DNA from 2 places in the Morganella sp. GD04133 genome. Region 2 is predicted to be linked to the other one. Evidence: predicted binding sites of a transcription regulator. Region 2 holds the regulator's gene; the other holds the start of a gene.
The links. The regulator sigma-54, encoded in region 2, starts transcription at its own class of promoters, with help from an activator protein. The targets are predictions, from matches to a motif close to GTTGGCACANNTTTCGCTNT.
Positions count from the first base shown of each region.

Region 1 (3,254 bases), on a different contig from region 2:
TCACCCAGAGACGGTGCGACTGTCGGGATTTCTTTCGCTTCTTCCGGCGGCAGGTCATACAGGTTTTTATCCATGGCATCGCCGGGATGAATTTTATTGATGATGCCGTCGAGACCGGCCATTAACTGTGCGGCAAAGGCCAGATACGGGTTAGCTGCCGGGTCCGGGAAGCGGACTTCAATACGGCGGGCTTTCGCGCTGGACACAATCGGAATACGGATTGAGGCCGAACGGTTGCGTGCGGAGTAAGCCAGCATCACCGGTGCTTCGTAGCCCGGCACCAGACGTTTGTAAGAGTTGGTGGTCGGGTTGGTAAAGGCATTCAGGGCACGGGCGTGTTTGATGATCCCGCCGATGTAATAGAGCGCCATTTCTGACAGACCGGCATATTTATCCCCGGAGAACAGGTTAACGCCGTCTTTTGACAGAGACATATGGCAGTGCATACCGGAGCCGTTATCGCCGACCAGCGGTTTTGGCATAAAGGTTGCGGTTTTGCCGTAGCGGTGCGCCACATTCTGCACCACATATTTGTACATCTGGGTTTCGTCCGCTTTCAGCGTCATGGTATTGAAGCGGGTAGCGATTTCGTTCTGGCCGGCAGTACCGACTTCGTGGTGATGCGCTTCAACGACCAGCCCCATCTCTTCCATAACCAGACACATTTCAGAACGCAGATCCTGTGAGGAATCGACCGGCGGCAGCGGGAAGTAACCGCCTTTCACACGCGGACGGTGGCCTTTGTTGCCTTCCGGATAGGCGGTACCGGTGTTCCAGGCGGCTTCAATATCATTGATATGATAGTAAGCACCGGAGATATCCGCACCGAAACGGATGTCATCAAACAGGAAAAACTCAGGTTCAGGCCCGAACAGGACGGTATCCGCAATACCGCAGGTGCGCAGAAAATCTTCGGCACGTTTGGCGATAGAGCGCGGGTCACGGTCATAACCCTGCATGGTGTTCGGTTCTAACACATCACAGCGCAGAACCAGTGTCGGAACGTCAAAGAACGGGTCGATCAGGGCGGATTCCGCAATCGGCATCAGTACCATGTCAGATTCGTTGATGCCTTTCCAGCCGGCCATTGAGGAACCGTCAAACATTTTTCCGTCTTCGAAGAAATCTTCATCTACCTGATGAGCAGGGATCGACACATGCTGTTCCTTGCCTTTGGTATCGGTAAAGCGTAAGTCCACGAATTTAACGTTGTACTCTTCCATCATGGTCAATACATGTTCAACAGACATATTCAGATCTCCTGGTTTGGGATGTTCCGTCAATCCTCTGGTGGTCACCCGGAGGGACACTGATTGCGGTTCTCACATTGCTTGACAGATATAAAGCGAAAAGCGTGCCAACTTTTTTAAAAGGGGTAAACCGCGTTGCAGCAACGGGTTACTTAAATAAGGATAGCGGAAATGGGGTAAATTGCACCATATTGGTGCATTCCTGCGTTGACTTGCCGATCCGGGATGCACTGTTATGGTGCAATTAGATCAGTGCGCTTCTTTACCGATCACAAACGCAAAAAAAGTATCTCTTTTATCCTGAATAGGTTTATGATATGCCCCTCTGAATTCGTCGCTGAGCGTGGTATGCGCCGCTGATTTTGTAAAAAAATGGCAGGATGAATTTTATCTCTATGTTTTATAATCATTTATTTTTTAAGTGAGATGTATCACACTTCTTTCACTTGCCTCAGAGAACGTGTAAAATACCACCAAACATCTACACCATAGATGGGCGTTGTTGAAAAGAATGCTATCTGTGACGTAATTCCCATCCATTAACGAAAACGGTACAAGTCTTTGTCTATCGAGAAATTAAGAAATATTGCCATCATCGCTCACGTTGACCATGGCAAGACCACGCTGGTCGATAAATTATTACAGCAGTCCGGTACGTTTGATGAGCGTTCAAAACCGGAAGAGCGTGTAATGGACTCCGGCGATCTGGAAAGAGAGCGCGGCATTACTATTCTTGCCAAAAATACCGCGATTACGTGGAACGACTATCACATCAACATCGTTGACACCCCGGGGCACGCCGATTTCGGTGGTGAAGTAGAACGTGTGATGTCCATGGTTGACAGCGTGCTGCTGCTGGTGGATGCGATGGACGGTCCGATGCCGCAGACCCGCTTTGTAACGCAGAAAGCGTTCGCAAACGGCCTGAAACCTATCGTCGTTATCAACAAAATTGACCGTCCGGGCGCACGTCCTGACTGGGTTATCGACCAGGTATTTGACCTGTTCGACAACCTCGGCGCAACTGACGAGCAGCTCGACTTCCCGATCATTTACGCATCTGCGCTGAATGGTATCGCGGGCACCGATTATAACGATATGGCGGATGACATGACCCCGCTGTACGAAGCTATCGTTAAGTATGTTGAGCCGCCTCAGGTTGACCTCGACGGTCCGTTCCAGATGCAGATCTCCCAGCTCGATTACAACAACTATTTAGGTGTTATCGGGATTGGCCGCATCAAGCGCGGTAAAGTCAAACCAAACCAGCAGGTCACTGTTATCGATGCGGAAGGTAAAACCCGTAACGGTAAAATCGGTAAGGTTCTCGGCCATTTAGGTCTGGATCGTATCGAAGCTGAAATCGCGGAAGCCGGTGATATCATCGCGCTGACCGGTCTGGGCGAACTGAATATCTCAGATACTATCTGTGACACCGGTTGTGTTGAAGCATTAAAACCACTGGCCGTTGATGAACCGACCGTCAGCATGTATTTCTGCGTTAACACCTCGCCATTCTGCGGTAAAGAAGGGAAATATGTTACTTCCCGTCAGATCCTTGACCGCCTGAAGAAAGAACTGGTTCACAACGTGGCACTGCGCGTTGAAGAGACTGAAGACCCGGATGCATTCCGTGTGTCAGGCCGTGGTGAGCTGCACTTATCTGTTCTGATCGAAAACATGCGCCGTGAAGGTTTTGAGCTGGCGGTATCCCGTCCGCGCGTTATCTTCCGCGACATCGACGGTCGTAAACAGGAGCCGTTCGAGCAGGTGACTCTGGATATCGAAGAGCAGCACCAGGGTGATGTGATGAAGGCACTGGGTGAGCGTAAAGGCGAACTGCGTGACATGATGCCGGATGGCAAAGGTCGCGTGCGTCTGGATTACAGCATCCCGAGCCGTGGTCTGATCGGTTTCCGTACTGAATTCATGACTATGACATCCGGTACCGGTTTACTGTATGCCACATTCAGTCACTATGATGATGTTAAACAGGGTGAAATC
Region 1 is NZ_JAODZS010000024.1:72,718-75,971, reverse strand. Features, by position in the region: gene glnA (glutamate--ammonia ligase) at 1-1,250, opposite strand, end outside; gene typA (ribosome-dependent GTPase TypA) at 1,812-3,254, shown strand, end outside.
Region 1: the regulator sigma-54 is predicted to act here: its motif matches at 1,343-1,362, upstream of glnA (glutamate--ammonia ligase).

Region 2 (3,254 bases):
GTCCGGGCGGCGATTCCAACAAAATGGTGATCGAAGCATTCGGTAATCCGGTGACCTTCTACCAGATGCAGGATAACGGCAAGCCAATCAAAGGACGCGGCAGCAAACTGCGTTACGAAATGGCCAATGAGCTGGTCACGCTGACCGGTAATGCCTATCTGGAACAGCTGGACAGCAATATCACCGGTGACAAGATTACCTATGTGGTGCCGACACAACAAATGCAGGCATTCAGTGACAAAGGCAAACAGGTGACTACCGTACTGCTGCCGTCACAGATTCAGGAAAAAGGCCCGGCGGCAACCGGCCAGAAAGGTAAGTAACGATTTATGGCAAAATTAATTGCAAGCAAATTAGCCAAAGCCTACAAAGGGCGCAAAGTCGTCGAAGATGTGACGCTTGAAGTCAGTTCCGGCGAAATCGTCGGACTGCTCGGCCCGAACGGTGCCGGGAAAACCACGACCTTCTATATGGTCGTGGGTATTGTTCCCCGTGATGCCGGTGCAATAAGCATCGATGATGAAGATATTTCCCTGCTGCCGCTGCACGAACGTGCCCGCAAAGGGATTGGCTATCTGCCGCAGGAAGCCTCTATTTTCCGTCGTCTGACGGTATGGCAGAACCTGATGGCGGTGCTTGAAATCCGCAAAGATCTGAACAATGATGAACGCCGGGACAGGGCGGAAGAGTTGATGGAAGAGTTCCATATCAGTCATCTGCGCGATAACCTGGGCCAGTCACTCTCCGGGGGTGAACGCCGCCGTGTGGAAATTGCCCGCGCGCTGGCCGCCAACCCGAAATTCATCCTGCTGGATGAACCGTTTGCCGGTGTTGACCCGATTTCCGTTATTGATATTAAAAAGATTATTCAGCACCTCCGTGATTACGGGCTCGGCGTCCTGATCACCGACCACAACGTCCGCGAAACGCTGGATGTCTGTGAACGGGCTTACATTGTCAGCCAGGGCCATATGATTGCCCACGGCAGCCCGGAATCCATTCTGAATAATGAGCAGGTTAAACGTGTTTATTTAGGCGAAGGTTTCCGCCTGTAATGCCGTAAGGAGCCCGTGTCCGTAATGAAGCAGAGTCTGCAGCTTAAACTCAGCCAGCAACTGGCGATGACGCCACAACTTCAGCAGGCTATCCGTTTGTTGCAGCTTTCCACGCTTGAACTCCAGCAGGAGATCCGCGAGGCGCTGGAATCTAATCCGTTGCTGGAACTTGATGATAACCATCAGGAAATTGACACGCCTGCTGAATCTGAAACACAAAAAGAACTGGACAGCGCCGAAGCACTCGAGCAGACCGCCATGCCGGATGATCTGCCGCTGGATGCGCAGTGGGAAGAAATCTACACCGCCGGTACGCCGTCCGGCACCGGCAATGATTACGGCGACGATGAACTGCCGCTCTATCAGGGCGAAACCACCGAAACCTTACAGGATTATCTGATCTGGCAGGCCCGCCTGACCCCCTTTACCGAAACCGATGCCGCGATTGCCTTCTCAATCATTGATGCGATTGATGAAACCGGCTATCTGACCGTCTCTGTCGATGATATCCGCCTGAGTATCGGTGACGATGACGTCACCACCGAAGATGTCGAAGCAGTACTCAAGCGTATTCAGCGTTTTGATCCGGTGGGTGTGGGCGCCCGTGACCTGCGGGAGTGTCTGATGGTGCAGCTGAAAATTCTGCCGCCGGAGACCCCGAGCCTGAAAGAAGCCCTTGCTATTACGGATCAGCATCTGGCATTGTTGGGGAACCGGGATTTCCGCACCCTGGGCCGGGTGACCAAACTGAAAGAAGAGGCACTGAAATCCGCCATTGATCTGATTCAGTCGCTGGAACCGCGTCCGGGCCTGGTAGTCAACACCGGAGAATCAGAGTATGTTATTCCTGACGTCCTTGTGAGAAAACACGGCGAACGCTGGGCAGTGGAACTCAATTCCGACAGCATTCCCCGTCTGCGGGTCAATAATCACTATGCCGCAATGGGTTCGCGGGCCCGCAGTGAGAGCGACAGTCAGTTTATCCGTAATAATTTGCAGGAAGCAAAGTGGCTCATTAAAAGTCTGGAAAGCCGGAACGATACGCTGCTCAAAGTCGCGACCTGTATTGTGGAAGAGCAGCAGGCGTTCTTTGAACAGGGCGAAGAATATATGAAGCCCATGGTGCTGGCGGATATCGCACTGCGGGTTGAGATGCATGAATCCACGATTTCCCGGGTAACAACGCAGAAATTCCTGCACAGTCCGCGGGGGATCTTTGAACTGAAGTACTTTTTCTCCAGCCACGTCAGCACTGACAGCGGGGGCGAGGCGTCCTCCACCGCCATCCGTGCACTGGTGAAAAAACTGGTTGCCGCCGAGAATCCGGCGAAACCGCTCAGCGACAGCAAACTGACCGACATGCTTGCCGAACAGGGTATTCAGGTCGCCAGACGAACTGTCGCAAAATATCGCGAGTCGTTATCCATCCCGCCCTCAAATCAGCGTAAACAGCTGATTTGATACACATTGAGAAGGAAGACACTATGGAATTACAAATTACCGGCCACAACGTTGAAATTACAGATGCTTTACGTGAGACTGTGACAGCCAAGTGTAAAAAACTGGAGCAGTATTTCGATAAAATCAACAGCGTTCAGGTGATCCTTAAGGTTGAGAAAGTCAGTAAAATCGCGGAGGCAACGGCTCAGGTAAACGGTGCGGATCTTCACGCCTCAGCGGAAAAAGAGGATATGTACGCGGCAATTGATGAGATGGCAGAAAGACTCGGCCGCCAGCTGTCCAAACACAAAGAAAAACTGAGAAACCGGTAAACTTTCTGCACCCGGGTGCATGACTGAATTAACAGTCTGAATTTTCTCAGGAAAAAGCAGTGCTCTGATCCCGGTTACCATGGTGGTTGCCGGGATTCTGATCCTAAGTGAACAATGAAATGAATAACGAAGCAAATTTGTCCCTGAGCGATGTACTGAGTATCAGCTGTACACGCAATAATATTCACTGTACCAGTAAGAAGCGCGCGCTGGAGATTATCAGTGAACTGGCTGCCACCGCGCTGGCGCTGCCGGAAAACACGCTGTTTGAGGCACTCCTTACACGGGAAAAAGTCGGGACAACCGGTATCGGTGGCGGGATTGCCATCCCCCACGGAAAACTGGATAAAAGCGAGGCACAAACTGCCTGCGGCGTATTTTTACATCTGGAGCAACCTATCGCGTTTGATGCGATTGACAATCAGAA
Region 2 is NZ_JAODZS010000010.1:2,241-5,494, reverse strand. Features, by position in the region: gene lptA (lipopolysaccharide ABC transporter substrate-binding protein LptA) at 1-323, shown strand, start outside; gene lptB (LPS export ABC transporter ATP-binding protein) at 330-1,055, shown strand; gene rpoN (RNA polymerase factor sigma-54) at 1,080-2,516, shown strand; gene hpf (ribosome hibernation promoting factor) at 2,540-2,827, shown strand; gene ptsN (PTS IIA-like nitrogen regulatory protein PtsN) at 2,947-3,254, shown strand, end outside.